DNA from 4 places in the Paeniglutamicibacter sp. genome. Region 1 is predicted to be linked to each of the others. Evidence: riboswitches for the same ligand, from Rfam matches in the RefSeq annotation. Region 1 holds a riboswitch; each other region holds the start of a gene.

Region 1 (4,539 bases):
AGGATCCGCTGCCGGCCGCTCCGGCCGTGACCTTGGGCGATGCGGAAATCGAGGCGCTGAAGTCCACGATCGCCGCCTCGGGCCTGAGCGTCCAGCAGCTGGTCTCCACCGCCTGGAAGGCCGCTGCGACCTTCCGTTCCTCGGACAAGCGAGGCGGCGCCAACGGCGGCCGCATCCGCCTGGAGCCACAGGTTTCCTGGACCGTGAACCAGCCCGAGCAGCTCAAGCCGGTCATCGCCAAGCTCGAGGAAATCGTTGACGAGTTCAACGCCACCTCACTGGTCAAGACCTCGTTCGCCGACGTCGTGGTTCTGGCAGGCAACGTGGGCATCGAGCAGGCTGCCCTGGCCGCAGGCCAGGAGCTCACCGTGCCGTTCACCCCGGGCCGCGTGGATGCCACCCAGGAGCAGACCGATCCGGAGCAGTTCGCGTGGCTTGAGCCGGTTGCCGACGCGTTCCGCAACTACGACTCGGGCTTCCTGAAGATGCCCAGCGAGTACCTGCTGATCGACCGCGCGAACCTGTTGGGCCTCTCGGCCCCGGAGATGACAGTGTTGCTCGGTGGCCTGCGCGTGCTGGGCAACAACTGGGACGGCTCGAACCTGGGCGTCTTCACCGACACCCCGGGTGCGCTGACGAACGACTTCTTCGCGAATCTCATGGAGCTGGGCCTGGAATGGACCCCGGACGCCGAAGAGAAGACCTACTCCACCACCGACGGCCGCTTCAACGGCAGCCGCGTGGACCTGGTCTTCGGCTCGAACTCCGAGCTCCGCGCCCTGGCCGAGGCCTACGCCTCGGACGACGCCAAGGAGAAGTTCGGCCGCGATTTCGCCGCCGCATGGGCCAAGCTCATGGACGCCGACCGCTTCGAACTGAAGAAGTAGTCACCGGCTGAATCGAGAGGCGGGGCGGGTCTCCCGCGCCGCCTCTCGCGCCACCATATGTGCTGGCCTCGCATCCCGCGTTTCTAGCGCGAAATCTCCACGTAGGCCATGGCCCCGCGCCGGGAAAGCGTGACCGGTCCAAGCCCGCTGGCCCGCACTTCGTCAAAGAGCTCGGTGGCGGTGCGGACACGCGCGATGTCGCCATGGGCCTTCAGCAGCGCAAGGTAGGCGTTGGACCGGGCCGAGCCCTTGACCAACGAGGCCAGGAACATTCTTCCGTTGTTCTCGAGTTGCCGGCCGAGGGCGCTGACTGTGGCGGTGACATCCGGGACCAGGTGCAGCAGCCCCAGGCCGAGAATGGTTTCGTAGCGTTTGTCCCCCGAGGGCGAGAGCATGTCCCGGCATTCCAGGGTGATCCGCTTGGGCAGGGTGCCGCCGGCCGCCCGGGCGATGGACTGGCCCGCCAGCTCCAGCATCGGGGCGCTCATGTCCACCAACGTCGTCTCCCTGGCGCTGGCCACGTGAAGCGTCGCGGTGGCCTGCGCCGTGCCGGCCGCCACCTCCAGCAGCGGACCCTGCCCGGAGCCGATGGCCTGGGCAGCGAAGATTGAATACTGCCGGGGGTCGGTGCCCCAGAACACCTTGTTGTACAGCTTGGAGCCGATCATGGCGTCGTAGGTCTTGGCCCATCGGGCGTAATACTCAGGTTCCCCAAAAAACGTTTCGCTCATGCACACATGGTGCGCCCGCGCGGGCAGGGTTTTCTAGTGCACCGGCGAGCGGAAATGGTCCCGCAGCCTCTCGACGTCAACCTGAACGATGGCGCCGTTGCGCAGGATGGGGCTCCGCTCGCCCCCGCTGATCGCATCCAGCGTCAGGCGGATCAGCGTTCCGTGTGCCACCGCGATGATGCGTTTGCCGGGGTGGCTCTGGGTGAGTTCATGCAGCACGGCCAGGCCACGGCTTGCCACGGCGTCCTCGGGTTCGGCCGAACGCAACAGGAGATCGATCTGGTCGCGGGGCAGGTCGCGGACCACGTGTCCCTCGGCGTCGCCGTAGCTGCGTTCCTGCAGGCCGCCGATCTTTTCGGCGAGGGCGAGTCCGAGGTTCTGGCCGATCAACTCGGCGGTCTCGATGGCCCGCCCCAGGCTCGAGGAGACGATGACGTCCCACGGTTCGGAGCCGAGCGACTGTCCCGCGGCGTGCGCCTGGGCCCGCCCCAGGTCGTTGAGCGGAATATCCGTTTGACCCTGAAGGCGGCCCTCGGCGTTCCAGGCGGTTTCACCGTGCCGAACCAAAACCAATGTTGCACTCATGCCCACAAGCCTACCGGGCGGCTTTTGGTCCCGCTTTTCTTGCAGGATCTTCGATTTGCCGGATTCCTGCCGCAACCTAAGCTCACAATCTTTGGCGCATCGGGGAATTCTTGCCACAATGGATTCCAGACCACCATCCCGAGCGGCCGAGAGATCTGGTTCAGTGACGCCGCAGCAACCTTCCACACTCCGGTGGAGAAGGTGCTACCGCCAGAAACGATGGAGAGCGCGAAAGCAATCTTTGGGACTGCCCGGCCCCCGCCACGGCAACCCAGCATTGATCCCGGGAAAAGTTAGCAAACCAGCCCCACCTTAGGGCGATGGAAGTCCACGGAACGTGGACGGGCGTCGCCCGCATATGCAAGGAGTCAGCCACCCCTCATGGCCGAACATCAATTTGGATTCCGCACGCGCGCACTGCACGCCGGCGGCACACCGGACGCCGAGCACGGATCCCGCGCCGTGCCGATCTACCAGACCACGTCGTTTGTCTTCAAGGATTCCGACGACGCCGCGAACCTCTTTGCGCTGCAAAAGTACGGCAACATCTACTCCCGCATCGGCAACCCGACGGTGGCGGCATTCGAGGAACGCATCGCCTCCCTCGAGGGCGGCATCGGCGCCGTGGCCACCGGTTCGGGCATGGCCGCCGAATTCATCACCTTCGCGGCGCTGGCCGGGACCGGGGACCACATCGTGGCCTCCTCCAAGCTCTACGGCGGCACCATCACCCAGCTCGACGTGACCCTGCGCCGCTTCGGGGTCCAGACTACCTTCGTCGATTCCACGGATCCGGCCGAGTTCGCCGCCGCCATCCAGGAGAACACCAAGGCCGTCTATACCGAGGTCGTGGCAAACCCCTCGGGCGACATCGCGGACCTCAAGGGCCTGGCCGAGGTCGCCCACGCCGCGGGCATCCCGCTCGTGGTCGACTCGACCCTCACCCCTCCGTACCTGCTGCGTCCCATCGAGCACGGCGCAGACATCGTCATCCACTCCGCCACCAAGTTCCTTGGCGGCCACGGCACCACCCTCGGCGGCGTCGTGGTGGAATCCGGCACCTTCAACTGGGGCAACGGCAAGTTCCCCGCGATGACCGAGCCGGTGGCCTCCTACGGCAATGTCTCCTGGTGGGACAACTTCGGCGAGTACGGCTTCCTGACCAAGCTGCGCAGCGAGCAGCTGCGCGACATCGGTCCGGCCCTGCCGGCACAGTCGGCGTTCCAGCTGCTGCAGGGCGTCGAGACCCTGCCCCAGCGCATGGACTCGCACCTGGCAAACGCCAAGGCCGTTGCGGCATGGCTCGAGGCCGATGAGCGCATCACCTACGTGAACTACGCCGGCCTGGAATCCCACCCGCACTACGAGCGCGCCAAGGAGCTGCTGCCCCTGGGCGTCGGCTCGGTGTTCAGCTTCGGCGTCAAGGGCGGCCGCGCCGCCGGCACCGCCTTCATCGAGGCACTGCAGCTGGCCAGCCACCTGGCCAACATCGGGGACGTGCGCACCCTGGTGCTGCACCCGGCCTCCACCACGCACCAGCAGCTCTCCGCCGAGCAGCTGGTTGCCGCCGGCGTCCCGGAGGACCTGATCCGCTTCTCGGTGGGCCTGGAGGACCTGGAGGACATCCTCTGGGACCTGGACCAGGCACTGACCGTCTCGCAGCAGGTTGCGGGCGCCCCGGCCGAGGAAACCTACGACGGGGCAGCCTGCTCCATCGACGCCGCCCGCGCGGCCGCCGTGACGGGAGCCAAGTAATGAGCAACGCCATCGAGGCCCGCACCTGGGTGGGACCCAATGCCGCCGAGCGCCTGGACATCCTGCGCAACACCAAGTCGATCGCGATCGTGGGGGCCTCGAACAAGCCCTCGCGCGCCAGCTACTTCGTATCGACGTACCTGCTGTCCTCGGCCAAGTACAAGGTCTACTTCGTGAACCCGGTGCTCAACGAGATCCTGGGGCAGCCGGTCTACAAGTCGCTGGCAGACCTGCCGGAAACCCCGGACCTGGTCGAGGTCTTCCGCAAGCACGACGACCTGCCCGGCGTCCTGGACGAGGCGCTGGCGGTGGGGGCCAAGACCCTGTGGCTGCAGCTGGGTTCATGGCACGAGGAGGTCGCGGCGAAGGCCGAGGCCAACGGCATGAACGTCGTGATGGATCGCTGCGTGAAGATCGAACACGCCCGCTTCCACGGCGGGCTGCGCCTGGCCGGCTTCAACACCGGCGTCATCTCCTCCAAGCGCCAACTGCTCGCCTAGCTTGAAGCAGCGGCGCAACGCGAAGGGTCCGTGGCAGAAACCAAGTGTTTTAGGGGACCGGCCCATCGTAGTTGGCGGGAC
Region 2 (4,539 bases), on a different contig from region 1:
TCATGGCATGGGGCTACAGGGAGAAACCCCGCGGCAGGACCGAATGAACTGTGAGCCCGACAGAGGCGGCGTGGCAGTGGGGCAACTGGCCGCAGGCCGGATGCACCTGTGGTCGCCGGCTGGCTTCCGGCTGTCAATGGCGTAATAATGCGTGGGTTCGACCTCTCACGGTCGAACCCACGCATTTTTTCATGCCGGTTGGCACCGTCGGCACTCAATCATCGGTGGCGCCGGGGCTTACTGCTCGGGGCTGCCGGGCCCGTCAATGTTGACCATCCAGTCAACTCCGAACTTGTCGGTCAGCATGCCGAACCAGTCGCCCCACGGCGCCTGGGCCAGCGGCTCGCCGATCTTGGCGCCTTCGCTGAGCTTTTCCCAGTACCCGGTCATTTCTTCCTTGTCGTCACCGCTGAGGGTGACGGAAATGGCGGTGCCGCCCTTCCACTCCATGTCGGCAGGGGTGTCGGCCGCCATCAGGTTCAAGCCATTGGGTGCACGCAGGTGCCCGTGCATGATCTTGTTGTCGTCATCGGAATTATCGGTCTTGGCGAACTCGAAGTCCGCGAAGGGGCGCAAATCCAGCTCACCGCCGAAGACCGTCTGGTAGAACTCGAGCGCGGGACGCGCCGTGTCGCGAAAGCTGATGTACGGGTTGAGAATCGTGCCCATGGTGTTCTCCATCGTTTGGCGGGGTTCAACAATTAGCAATTCTGCCCGTCACAAGTGGTTACGTGAAGCCCTCGGGCCGATTGTTTTGTCCTGAATTCGCTGAGCGCTCAAACCGGCACAAACCGCCGCATTGACCACATTCGCAGCAGACGCGATCGGCGCCATGGACACGATTGGGGCAGTAGAGCAACTCGTGACCAAAGTGGCGGTCGTGCGGGAATGGCAAACGCGCCGTCGCGAACACTTCGAAACGGCGCATCACCACTAAAATGATTCCCATGACTTCACCGTTCTCCGATTCCCGCCCCGACCCGGGACCGGCAGCAGACCCCGGAACCCTTGATCCACTGATCGAAGACGTGGAAAAAGAGTTTTCGATCATGGTCGTCAAGGCGCGCCAGGCCATTCGCAAGCGCGCCGCAGCCATCCATCCGGAACTTCAGCCGCTGGGCTACAAGGTGCTCTCCATCCTTGCGCGCGAGCACGCCCAGCAGCAGATCATCCTGGCCGAGGAACTCCAGGTGGACAAGGCCACCATGAGCCGGATGATCAAATGGCTCGAGGCCAAGAACCTGGTCACCCGCGTCCCGGATCCGAACGACGGCCGGGCCATGCTGGTCAGCATCACCGACACCGCACGTGCCGGATACCTTGCCTCTAGCGCGGCGTCGCGCCAATTGTTGAGGAACCGGCTGATTTCATGGGACCCCGAGGAAATCAAGCGCTTCGCCGACCTGCTTTCGAAGCTCAACGCCAATGATGCCCCGCGACGCGAGAGCTAACCTCCGCACGAAACCGGCCATCGGCCCCCGGCCCTTCACGTGGAGGGCCGGGGCCGATGTCGCAGCAGGCGTAGTTGAACCACCGGCGTTTGCCGCGTCTCATGACAACCGCTCCTCTCGAATGCCGTCATCTCCCGGGCGAGCGCGACTTGACGGGGGCCTTCCAGCATCGAAATCTCCCGAGTCAGACAACGCAGTTACTTCGCCGAACAAATCCAAACACTTCGAACCATTCGCCAATTTGGCAATATTCGGCACCTTGACAGGCACTTGTTCGATATATGGGCGATTGATCGTGAAGATTTGTTAAGTGCCCGCGTTGCGCGGGCACCATGAAATCGACAACACTCGTACACAGAATCACGAGCTCCTGCCACTCACGACCCTGGTCGGCCGGACAGCAACCCTCTTCGTCATAGCGGGGTGCTCCAGGTGAAGATTCGGCGCCGCCCAACAGGAGCGGCGTAAGTATGGCGTCGTGCAAGCGCATGCGCCAGCCACGAAAGGATCGTTTCCCATGTCCGAAACCCTGATCGATAGCACCCTTGATTCGGTTCGCGCCGAGAGGCTGACCGCCGCGGGCACCGCCTGGGGTGAGCGCATTGCCGCCAACACCGCCAGCGCGGCGCTGACCTTCAAGGCCAGCGGAGTGTCCACCGGTTCGGTGTCCAGCGAAATCACCGCCGGCAACCACCGCTTCATTGTCGACGAGCCCGAGGCACTGGCCGGGGACGACGCCGCGGCAAGCCCGGTCGAGTTTGCGCTCGGTGCACTCATTTCCTGCCAGATCGTGGTCTACCGCCTGTACGCGCACCAGCTGGGCATCAAGATCGACTCGCTGGAAATCAACGCCGATGCAGACCTGGATGTTCGCGGCCTCTTCGGCGTCGAGGAGACCGTTCGTCCAGGCTTCGGCGAGGTGCGCCTGACGGTCAAGATCGAGGGCCCGGAGACGCGCGAGCGCTACGAGGAACTGCAGGCAACCGTCGACGAGCACTGCCCGGTGCTGGACATCTTCACCAACCCGACTCCTGTCAGCGTCGAGCTGGTCACCGCCGGCTAGCGCCACCATGAACCGATCGTGGGTCGATGCCGTTCGAGGGGAACGGCATCGACCCACGATTTTTTGTTTCCCGGGAGACGGGGGCTCCCTCTATCCCTTGATCGAGGTGATCTCGTTGGGAACTTCTGGCAGGGTCACGCTCCGTGAGACCTTGCCGGTCTTCAGGTCCACGAAGTGCAACTCCTTGGTAGCCGGTTCGGTGACATAGGCGGTATCCCCTGAGACGTGCACCGTCGGGCGCGGCTGCTGCCAATCGATCGGTTCTTCCCAGGCGCCGACCACGGCAATGGCCTTCTTTTCCTTCCCGTTCTTCACGTCGTAGACATGCAGCTTGCCGTCGGTCCCCAGCAACAGCGCGTCCCCGCCGGCACTGCGGGCCAAGGAGCGGAACGAATAGCTGTAGTCGATGTTGATGAGCTTGAGGGTATTGGTGGCGGTGTCCGTCAGCGAGAAGGTTTGCGGGCGTTCAAGCTCGGCGTCCTTGTCCCTCTTGTAGTCCCCGAGCACCACTGACGAGGCCTCGGAGCCGGCCTGGTTTCCGATGCGGCCGTATGCATCCGGTGCTTCGAGCTTGGAAATCTTCTCGTCCTTGATGACCAGGATGCCGTCCTCGCAGCCGACCACCATGGCCTCGTCCTTGGCAACAGCCTCGCCATGGACACCCGGGCACTGCTTGGATTCGGCCACTGTGGTGCGCCGGTGCTTGGCATCCGTGGCGGAGAGCAGCTTCACCGCGTTGACCGCCTCCGAGGTTCCGTCGGTGACCAGCAATTTCCCGTCCGAGAGCTGCACCGCCACCCCGTGGTGGGCTTCGGGCAGCGCCACGTCGTCGGTGCGCGGAAGTTCCTTGTTGTCCAACTTGGTGGATTCGAAGATGTTGATCTTGCCGGTGGCGTCGTCGAAGAGTGCGGTGTGGCCGGCGTGGACCACCGCATGCCCGGGCTTCCCGGCCGGGAACACCAGCTCGGTCAGCGCGGGTTCGGCGGTGTAGTGGTGGGCGTGTTCCCCGTGCTTCTCGGACCACGCCCCGGCGTCCAGGACCTGGAATCCCCCGGCGGTCGAGACGAGCACGCGGCGGCCATCTCCTGCGGGGTTGACGCGATTGAATCCTTCAAGCCTGTGGTCCGAGAGGATCGCGCCGTCGCGTGCATTGGCGACCAGCAGTCCCCCGTCGTAGGTGAGCACGAGCCGGGGCGTGGCGGTACCGGCCTCAGCGATCTTGGCACTCGGGCTCCCTGCCGAAGATTCCGGTGCGGGTGCGGCCTGGCCGGGCGCACTGGAGGCGCATCCCGCCAGCAGGGTTCCGGCAGTAATGAGCGCCAGAATGCCGGTTCCCATGTGCAACCTGCGGGTGGTGGCAGCGGCCTGGACGCGGCGCTTGGTAAGTGATTTTTCGTGTGACATGGGAATCACCATAAGTTAAATGAGAATCATTCACAACAAAGGTCGGAGTGCGCGGTCTCGGTTTGCTATTGAGAACGCATCGCATCTAGAGTGGGTGGGTGGTGTCGCCGTCGAGCATGCCCCTGGCCACACAGCATTCCCCTACTCGCCGTAGTCGGTGTCCTTGTAAGGGATCCCGGACTTGTCGTAGGTCGTCCAAATTCCCACCTGGCGGCCGCGATCCAGGCGGCCTGAACGCATGATGGTACCGTCGATCCTGAACCACTCCCAGTCGCCGTGAAATTCCCCATCCAGGGTGAACCCGCGCGCCCACGGGCTGCCGTCCTTGTGGAGCTTTTCAAAGGATTCCAGCTCAGGGGCCCTATCCTCGTCGTGATTGGTCATGGCTTCATGGTGCCACAAATAGCCCGCAGACCCGGCGAGTCCCGGGCCTCCCGCAGGGATATCCGCACCCCAACAACCCTTGGACTCCGCATTACCGCTGGGTAGGATCAGCCGCATGTGTCCCGCCGGGCCACATGGATGGGACCACACCAACTCGTCACCTTTCTTGAGGGAGAAGAACCAACGTGTCCGAGAAACTTCCCTTGCGGCGCAACGCATTGATCGCCGCCGCAGCAT
Region 3 (4,539 bases), on a different contig from region 1:
CCGCCGCCTCGGCCCCGCGTTCGGCTACCACGTCGGTGGCCCCGAACTCCCTGGCCAGCGCCGCGCGGTCCGTGTGCCGGGACATGGCAATGATGCGCGTGGCTCCCAGCCGCTTGGCCGCGAGCACCCCGCACAGCCCCACGGCCCCGTCGCCGACCACGACCACGCTTCGGCCGGGCTCAACCCGGGCGCCGAGCGCGGCGTGGTGTCCGGTACCCATGACGTCCGAGAGCGCCAGCAGCGACTTGGAAAGCGCTTCGTCGGGATCGGTGACCCCGGGGACCGTGACCAGCGTGCCCTCCGCGTTGGGCACCCGCACCACTTCGCCCTGTCCGCCGTCCACGGGGAGACCGTTTTCGTCGCTTCCACCCCAGTGGGCCCGGTGCTCGCAGGCGACTTGTACGCCGTCGCGGCACGGCGGACAGCTGCCGCAGCTGTTGGCCCAGGGGGCAACCACGAAGTCGCCCACGGCCAGGGTTGAGACCTCATCGCCGACCGCTTCGATGCGGCCGATGAATTCGTGGCCGATGCGCCGGGGCTTGGGCGTCGGGCTGACCCCGCGGTAAGGCCACAGGTCCGAGCCGCACACGCAGGCCGCGGTGACGCCCACGATGGCGTCGGTGTCGGCGAGCAAGGTGGGCTCGGGGCAGTCCTCGACGCGGATGTCCCGCGGTCCGTGGATCAGGGTGGCGCGCATGTGTTCCTCCGCAAGGTGGTTGGCAGCTATCGCTTCCACCTTATGCCCGGTCGGTTGCGGTCGCCCGGAAGCAAGCGCCGGCCTCCCGCCGAAGCGACCGCCCCTTGCGCTAGCTTCGGGCAGCCACCATAATAAACGAACGACATTCATTTAGTGTGACGCCGATCCCATGCGCCCCCTTGGCGGGCACTGTTGCATCGCGCACCACTGACCTTGCAGGAGCACGCATCATGAGCTGGTCAATGCCCGCCGAGACCTCGGCCCAGAAGCGCGTCTGGATGGCCTTCCCCCATGAGGGATACACGCTGGGCGACACCGAGGCAGAAGCCCACGCGGCACGTTCGACCTGGGCCAACGTGGCCCACGCGGTGGCAGGGTTCGCCCCGGTCATCATGGTGGTGGACCCCAAAGACGTGGGGATTGCCGCAGACTACCTCGATGAACGCATCGAGATCCGCACTGCCGAACTCAACGACGCGTGGATGCGCGACATCGGGCCTACCTTCGTCACCGACGAAACCGGCGGGCTCGCGGCCATCGACTGGGTATTCAATGGCTGGGGCGCCCAGGACTGGGCGGCCTGGGACAAGGACGAATTGATCGGCAAGCGGGTGGCCGAGTGGGCAGGCGTGCCCCGCATCGCCTCGACCCTGGTCAACGAGGGCGGCGGCATCCACGTCGACGGACAGGGCTTGGTGCTGGCCACCGAGACCGTCCAGTTGGATCCGGGGCGGAACCCCGGCATCACCAAGGCCGAGGTCGAGGCGGAATTCGCGCGCACCCTCGGCACCACCAAGGTGCACTGGCTCCCGCGCGGGCTGACCCGCGACAGCGAGGAGTTCGGCACCCGCGGACACGTGGACATCGCCGCAACGATTCCCTCCCCCGGAACAGTGCTGGTGCACATGCAGGACAACCCCGAGCACCCGGACTACGCGGTCAGCCGGGAAATCGCTGCATCCTTCCACGGCGCCAGCGATGCGAAGGGCCGCGAGTTCACCGTCATCGAGGTTCCTGCCCCCGCGGCGCTGCGCGATGCGGAGGGATTCGTCGACTACAGCTACATCAACCACCTGGTCATCAACGACGGAGTGGTGGCCTGCACCTTCAACGACCCCAACGACGAGAAGGCCCTCGCAGTGTTGGCCGATGCCTACCCTGGCCGCAAGGTCGTGGGCGTCGATGCCCGCGAGCTGTTCGCCCGCGGCGGCGGCATCCACTGCATCACCCAGCAGGAGCCGATGACGGCGGTGAAGTGAACCCGATTCGGTAGGCAGGGTCACTCGCCGTCATAGATGTCAGTTTGTTGCTCCCCGCAAGCCAGTGGTGGCAAAGTGTCGCCGTTTCACCGTAGGGTGGGTACAGCTTCACGAGTTCTGGTTGCCCTTGCGCAAAGCTCCGACTGACCAGACGCCAACCCCATAGTTGCACGGCGGGTGGTTCGGATGACGAAGCGGCCCTTTCGCGCATTCCGCACGCGAGGGCAAGGACAACTAGCTTCAAGGACGTGTGCACATCATGTACAGCCCCACCCTGATTTCTTCCCCGACCAGGAACCCGCTGCCGCGCTTCGCCGGCGACTGGATCACCGCGTGGCTCGACCTCGACACCGAGACCGGCCTGGTCCACGTGGGCGCCGGGCCCGACGAATGGGTGCTCGAGGCGCTGGCCCCGCACAAGCTCTCGGCGGCGCTGGAGGGCCGCGGCCCCGTCGAGGTCCAGTTCAACCCCGAGCTGCTCGTCCTCCTGCTGCCCGGGGCGCACGAGCTGGTCGGCAGCTCGTTCTTCCGATTGCGCGCCTGAGGTTCCAGGACCCCCGGCCGTTTTGGAACCTCAGCTGCGCGACCCCACGCTAGATGTCCAGGATCACGCGCAACCCCTTGCAACGGGACACGCAGATCATCATGGTGTCCCCCGCATCACGTTCCTCCTCGGAAAGCAGCGAGTCCCGGTGGTCGATCTCCCCCGACACCACCGGGGTCTCGCAGGTCCCGCAGATCCCCTCCCGGCAGGAGTTCAGCACAGGAACACCTGCCTCCGCGAGCGCATCCAGGATGCTGGTGCCCACCGGCACCTGCACCTCGACGCCGTCGGTGGTTTCCACGGTGAACTCGTGGTCCCCGGCGGCCGGGGCGGTGGCGGCCGGGTCGGCCACGAACCGCTCAAGGTGGAACCGGGTCTTGTCCCCCCAACCGGCGGCCAGCGACGCAATGAAGTCCAGCAGCGGGCCCGGGCCACAGGCATAGGTGTGGAACGCTGCTTCCGCATCCCCCAGCAGTTCCTTCAGCGGGTAGAGCCCGGCGGTGTCGTCGGCATGCAGGTGCACCTTGTCCCCATATCGGGCCAGCTCGGCGGTGAACGCCATCGATTTCAGGCTCCGGCCCAGGTAGACCAGTCGCCATGGGGCCCCGGATTCCTCGGCCGCGGCGAGCATCGGCAGGATCGGGGTAATTCCGATGCCCCCGGCAATGAACAGGTATTCCGGGGCCGGCTTCAGCCCGAAGTTGTTGCGCGGTTCGCGGACCTTGATCCGGGCCCCGGGCCGCAGGTCGTCGTGCACGTATGCGGAGCCGCCGCGGCCGGCCGGCTCGCGCAGCACCCCCAGCCGCCAGCGCTGCGCCCCGGCCTCGGAGCACAGCGAGTACTGGCGCAGCAGCCCGTTGGGCAGCAGCACGTCGATGTGCGATCCCGGGGTCCAGCCCGGCAGCGCCAGGGCCGCCGGGTGGGCCAAATGCAGGGAGAGCACGCCATTGGATTCGGTGCGGATCTCGGCGACCTCCACCTCGAAGAAGCCGTCTGTCCCGATGCCCAGAAGGGCCTTGGAATCAGGATCCAGTCCGGTGTCGATTGTCATGGTCACGATGCACCTCCAGTGCTGTGATGTGTTCCCGCGGACGATGCCGCGCTGTGCGAAGCCGGGATGCCCGGCAGGGTGGGATCCAGCGAGTCGAGGGCGGCCAGCACCGCATCGGAGGCCTCGCGCACGGAGATGGTCACCCGCACCCCCGAGCCCGGGAAGGCACGCACCGAGACGCCCCTGGCCACGCAGCCGGCCTCCAGCTCCAGCGAGCGCGGTCCGGCGGGGATCCACACGAAGTTCCCGCCGCTGGGTGGCACGGGCAGCCCGCGGGCGAGCAACCCCTCGTGCAGGTACGCGCGCTCCGCCACGACCCCGGACACCGTTGCGGCCAGGTGGGCGCTGTCGGACCAGGCCGCGGCCGCGCCGGCCTCGGCCAGCGAACTGAGCCCGAACGGCGGGGCAACGGCACGGATGTTCGCCGCGATGCCCGCGCTGGCCAGCAGGTATCCTGCCCTGGCCCCGGCCAGCCCGTAGGCCTTGGAGAAGGTCCGCAGGATGACCAGGTTCGGGTGGGAATCCAGCAGGTGCCGAGAGTCGATTTCCGCTTCGGCGAACTCCCGGTAGGCCTCATCGAGCACCACCAGCACGTGCCGCGGAATGTTGTCCAGGAACGCCGCGAGCTCACCGGCGTCCATCACCGTGCCCGTCGGGTTGTTCGGGTTGCACAGCAGCACCATGCGGGTCTCGTCGGTGACCGCCTTGCCCATGGCGTCCAGGTCGTGCCGGTGGGACCCGTCCAGGGGCACGGGCAGCGATTCGGCGCCGGCCAGGGCAATCAGGATCGGGTACGCCTCGTAGCTGCGCCACGCATGCACCACGGTGGATCCGGCTGGTGCGTAGGCATCGAGCACCTGCCCCAGCAGGGCCAGGGATCCGCCGCCCACCACGACCCGTCCCGGGTCCAGGCCCAGGCCGGAAGCGATTGCCGCGACCAGCTTGTCCCCGGCGATGCCAGGGTAGCGGTTGGCGCCGGCCGCGGCCT
Region 4 (4,539 bases), on a different contig from region 1:
TCGAAGGCGAGGGCGGAAATCAGCACTCCGGCGCCAAATGCCATGATGCTCGAGACAATTTTTCGCGGAATGTCCAACCACCAGGCCGCGGCGGCGCCGAGCAGCAACGCCGACCCGGCGATGGTGCCCCACATGAGTGCTTGCAAGGACATCATCATGGCGTCACGCTATCGCATAATAACTATTCACGCAGCGATTTCATGGAATACGCGGCATCGCGGACAAGGAATCGGCACCCTTGCCCGCGCATCCAGCGGACCATTTCGCGGCCGCCAAACGACTATGGGCGGTTGCGTGGCCCCGAAAGGGGGAACGCAACCGCCCGGTCGCCGGATGTTCCGAGAAACTAGCCGTGGCCGTCCTGAGCCATGTTGCTGAAGCGCGAGTAGTGGCCTTGGAAGGCGACGGTGATGGTCTTGGTCGGGCCGTTACGGTGCTTGGCCACGATCACGTCGGCCTCGCCGGCACGGGCCGATTCCTTGTCGTAAATATCTTCACGGTGCAAAAGAATGACCATGTCGGCATCCTGCTCGATCGATCCGGACTCGCGAAGGTCCGAAATCATCGGCTTCTTGTCGGTACGCTGTTCCGAACCACGGTTCAGCTGGGAGAGCGCGATGACCGGAACGTCGAGCTCCTTGGCCAGAAGCTTCAGCGCACGGGAGAACTCCGAAACTTCCTGCTGACGCGATTCGACTTTTTTGCCCGAGCTCATCAGCTGCAGGTAGTCGAGCACCACGAGCTTGAGGTCATGCTTCTGCTTGAGTCGACGGCACTTGGCGCGAATTTCCATGAGCGACATGTTCGGCGAATCATCAATGAACAGGGGCGCGTCATTGAGCCGGCCCATGGTGGTGGCGATCTTCGACCACTGTTCGTCCTGGATGGTGCCCTTTCGCAAGTCCTGCAGCGCGATGCTGGCCTCCGCCGAGAGCAGGCGCATGGCAATTTCGTTCCGGCCCATTTCCAGGGAGAAGAAAACGGCAGTCATGCTGTTCTTAATGGACGCTGACCTGGCAAAATCCAATGCGAATGTTGACTTGCCAACGGCCGGGCGGGCCGCGATGACGATCATCTGGCCGCCGTGCAGGCCCTGCGTCAGTTCGTCGAGTTCGAAGAATCCGGTGGGAACACCGATCACGCCCTCGCCGCGACTGCCGGCGGATTCGATTTCATCGACGGTGCCCTCGATGATGTCGCGCAGCGGCACGTAGTCTTCGGCAGTGCGGCGCTCGGCGACCTTGTAGACCTCGGCCTGGGCCTCGTTGACGATGGCGTCGACTTCGCCGTCCTGTGAGTATCCGAGCTGGACGATCTTGGTGCCCGCATCAACCAGCCGGCGCAGCACTGCGCGTTCGCGCACGATCTCGGCGTAGAAACCGGCGTTGGCGGCGGTAGGCACCGACTGGATGAGCGTGTGCAGGTAGGCAGGGCCGCCGATGCGGGTGATTTCGCCGCGCTTGGTCAACAGGTCGGAGACGGTGACGGCGTCGGCGGGCTCGCCACGGCCGTAGAGGTCGATGATGGCTTCGTAGATCGCCTCGTGCGCCGGACGGTAGAAGTCCAGCCCGCGCAGCACCTCCACGCAGTCCGCGATGGCGTCCTTGGAGAGCATCATGCCGCCCAGGACGCTTTGCTCGGCTACGAGATCTTGCGGTGGAGTGCGTCCATAGTCCGATCCACGTGAATCAGAGCTGGTTTCGGTGCTGGCTAGCGACACGGGCTTTTCCCTTCAAGCTTCGCGGGTTCCCAAGTTTTCCGCTTCATTACCTATTCAGTGTCTCAAGGAGCACAGACGATTCGTTAGGTTCAAAATCACACGTGCTCAAGGGCACCGCGAACCTGTGGAAATAGGTGGGGAACACTGTCACCATAGACCTGTTTCCCCCCAAACCCAACACGGTTATCCACAGGCCATGTGGATAACCTGTGAACCTCGCGGCGTGTTGTGTGCACAGTCTGGGGAGAACATTGTGGATTACACCAAAATTTTGCCCACAATACGGATCTGACTAGGATCTATCTAGATACATGCCTGTGGATACAAACTATTTATCCACATCCACCAGGGGCGTAAATACCAGTTATACACACAAAAACCCCGTGATTCCGGGGCTAAATCAGTCGCCGTTTCACAGTTACCCACAAGCTATCCACAGACACGCCGGAAGTTGCCACGGATCTGGGGATTGCGGGCATTGATGGAGATCACCAACCACTGACATACTGGGCCGCATGAGCGCCAACAAGACCGCACCAACGGCCGTTGATCCTCGCGAGTTCATCGCCGCCGTGCCCCATCCGATCCGGCGCACGGACGCCGAGGTCCTCCTGGAGATGATGGAAGAGGTAAGCGGCCAGCCACCAACCATGTGGGGTCCCACGATCGTCGGCTTCGGAACCTACCACTACAGGTACGAATCGGGCCGCGAAGGGGATGCCGGCGCCATTGGCTTCTCGCCGCGGTCGACGAACCTTGCCCTTTACGGGCTGACCATAGCCCCGACCGCCGGGCCACTGCTGGCGAAGCTGGGCAAGCACAAGCGCGGGGCGTCCTGCTTGTACGTGAACAAGCTCGCGGACGTGGATCTGGAGATCCTCACCCAGCTTGCCCGCGACGGCTACCGATACATGATGGACGTGGTGCACGAACCGTCGTAGGAAACCCTCGGCAAAAAACAAAGGGCTCCGTGCCCGTGCCATCGAATCAGGGATTCGGTGCCACGGGCGCGGAGCCCTTGAGGTTCAGGTGCCTTAGGAGACCAGCTGTTCGGCGTCCAGGCGACGGAATGCCGAGCCGTGGAACACGAGCGGCGAGTTGGCGTTGTCGTGCGTCTGGTGGCCGTGGACGCGCAGCAGCACCACCTGGTGGTCGCCAGCGGGGATCTCCTGCTCAATGGAGCAGTCGAGCCACAGGGTGGCGTCATGCAGGAAGAGCGCGCCCTCGTCGGTCGAATCAAGGCGAAGCCCGGCAAAACGGTCCCCGGACTTCGAGGCGATCTGTCGGCACACGCCCTCGTTCTTCTCGCTGAGCACCGAAACGCCAATGCGTCCGCTGGTGCGCACCAGCGGCCAGGTGTTCGAGGTGTTCTGGACCGCGAACATCACCAGCGGCGGATCCATGGAGACGCCAACCGTAAAGGACGAGGCCACAATCCCTTGCGGCTGCCCGTCAACGATGGCGCAGAGTGCGGCAATGCCCGAGGGGTGCTGGGCAAAGACGTTGCGCAGGGTGTTGGGGGTGAGGTCAGAGGTGAGTGTCATAGTGCTCAATCCTTCGGCTTCGGCCCACCTTCGCGGTGCGTGTCATTCACGCGCCAACCAGTGAGGTGTGCGGTACTTGCCTCCGGGGTTCCGGTAGGCCGAATCATCACCTGGAGCACCCCGCCACCGTGAGAGGGTTGCCGGTCAACGGGCCAGGGCCTTACGTTGACACTCTTGATTCATGACTAACGTTAGAAGAAATATTTACGTCTCGTCAAAGTTTGTTTCGACATACGAAGTCACGAAGCGTAAAAATCGAAGATTGTGCGACCATATGCCATGATTCTGCCGATGGGTACCGAAGAGCGCCAATCGACACTTGAACGCCGGGACTTCCTCGCGCTGACCGAAGGAGACGCTTGCGCTTCACGGAAAGCCGGTCGCCGACCAGGTCTCAATTGTGACCTTGCAACATTCCTGGACTAGATGTCCGAGACGCCCGTATAGGTCGCATAGGCAGCGTCGCCGGTGCATTGGTAGATCAGGATGGCAAGCCCGCCCGGGGTGGTCTTGCTGCTGGAAAGCCGCAGCCCTGCCGGTGCGCCGCCGTCAGGGAAGAGGCGCCGCCCGTGTCCAAGGACCACGGGTGCCACCACGAGCCTGAGTTCGTCAATCAGCCCATCGGCAAGCAATGATCCGGCAAGCCTGGCACTCCCGTGGATCTGCAGCTCCCTGCCGGGACGCGCCTTGAGCTCCGCGACCTGGGCGGCAACGTCGCCGGAGAGGACCGTGGTCGGGTTCCAGGTTCCCTCGCCCAGCGTCTGCGAGGCGACGTACTTGGGCAGGGAATTCATGAGCCCCGTGAAGGGGTCGTCCGGGTCGGTGATTTGCGGCCAATCCCTGGCGAAGGCCTCATAGGTGCGGCGGCCAAGCAGCAGCCCGTCGGCTTCCCCAAGCCATTGCGCGGCCTGGTCAACGAAGGCCTCGTCCATGTGCGGGACAAGCCATCCACCCTGGGTGAATCCATCGGTCGTGTCTTCCTCGGGAGACCCGGGGCCTTGCGACACCCCGTCGAGACTCACGAATTCCGTCAGTGTCAGCTTCATGATCATGCCTTCTTGGTCGTTTGGCTGCCCATGCCCGGGATGCGACGTTGCCGGTGATCGAGGAAGGGCACTGCTCCACTCGGCAAAGCTACTCGAAGGGAACGCCTGGCGCCAGCCCCCGGCATGTTGCCGGTCCCCCCATCCATCGGGAACTCGACCGCGACATCCAACGCATCACCGCACCAAGGCCTTAACCCACTGTGGAGCCCCCCCCAGGGGGGGGGCCCCG

Evidence for each region. Region 1 has a riboswitch for S-adenosylmethionine ahead of ACLQ7E_RS01755 (O-acetylhomoserine aminocarboxypropyltransferase/cysteine synthase family protein). Riboswitches for the same ligand answer to the same signal wherever they lie in the genome.
Region 2: another riboswitch for S-adenosylmethionine. It lies ahead of ACLQ7E_RS04860 (OsmC family protein); the one in region 1 lies ahead of ACLQ7E_RS01755 (O-acetylhomoserine aminocarboxypropyltransferase/cysteine synthase family protein).
Region 3: another riboswitch for S-adenosylmethionine. It lies ahead of ACLQ7E_RS10685 (hypothetical protein); the one in region 1 lies ahead of ACLQ7E_RS01755 (O-acetylhomoserine aminocarboxypropyltransferase/cysteine synthase family protein).
Region 4: another riboswitch for S-adenosylmethionine. It lies ahead of ACLQ7E_RS12090 (flavin reductase family protein); the one in region 1 lies ahead of ACLQ7E_RS01755 (O-acetylhomoserine aminocarboxypropyltransferase/cysteine synthase family protein).

Annotation. Positions count from the first base shown of each region.
Region 1 covers NZ_JBKKAP010000014.1:45,897-50,435, forward strand. Annotated here, with positions in the region: gene katG (catalase/peroxidase HPI) at 1-887, shown strand, start outside; gene ACLQ7E_RS01745 (methyltransferase domain-containing protein) at 971-1,618, opposite strand; gene ACLQ7E_RS01750 (histidine phosphatase family protein) at 1,652-2,203, opposite strand; SAM riboswitch class I at 2,334-2,429, shown strand; gene ACLQ7E_RS01755 (O-acetylhomoserine aminocarboxypropyltransferase/cysteine synthase family protein) at 2,585-3,958, shown strand; gene ACLQ7E_RS01760 (CoA-binding protein) at 3,958-4,458, shown strand.
Region 2 covers NZ_JBKKAP010000039.1:68,937-73,475, reverse strand. Annotated here, with positions in the region: gene ACLQ7E_RS04870 (VOC family protein) at 238-669, opposite strand; gene ACLQ7E_RS04865 (MarR family winged helix-turn-helix transcriptional regulator) at 948-1,451, shown strand; SAM riboswitch class IV at 1,810-1,928, shown strand; gene ACLQ7E_RS04860 (OsmC family protein) at 1,969-2,514, shown strand; gene aztD (zinc metallochaperone AztD) at 2,605-3,918, opposite strand; gene ACLQ7E_RS04850 (hypothetical protein) at 4,060-4,302, opposite strand; gene ACLQ7E_RS04845 (bifunctional metallophosphatase/5'-nucleotidase) at 4,488-4,539, shown strand, end outside.
Region 3 covers NZ_JBKKAP010000085.1:12,087-16,625, reverse strand. Annotated here, with positions in the region: gene ACLQ7E_RS10695 (zinc-dependent alcohol dehydrogenase family protein) at 1-697, opposite strand, end outside; gene ACLQ7E_RS10690 (agmatine/peptidylarginine deiminase) at 928-1,956, shown strand; SAM riboswitch class IV at 2,063-2,193, shown strand; gene ACLQ7E_RS10685 (hypothetical protein) at 2,216-2,500, shown strand; gene ACLQ7E_RS10680 (PDR/VanB family oxidoreductase) at 2,550-3,551, opposite strand; gene ACLQ7E_RS10675 (aminotransferase class I/II-fold pyridoxal phosphate-dependent enzyme) at 3,554-4,539, opposite strand, start outside.
Region 4 covers NZ_JBKKAP010000100.1:56-4,594, reverse strand. Annotated here, with positions in the region: gene ACLQ7E_RS12105 (ZIP family metal transporter) at 1-158, opposite strand, end outside; gene dnaB (replicative DNA helicase) at 347-1,720, opposite strand; gene ACLQ7E_RS12095 (DUF1801 domain-containing protein) at 2,236-2,661, shown strand; gene ACLQ7E_RS12090 (flavin reductase family protein) at 2,755-3,264, opposite strand; SAM riboswitch class IV at 3,332-3,444, opposite strand; gene ACLQ7E_RS12085 (dihydrofolate reductase family protein) at 3,687-4,310, opposite strand.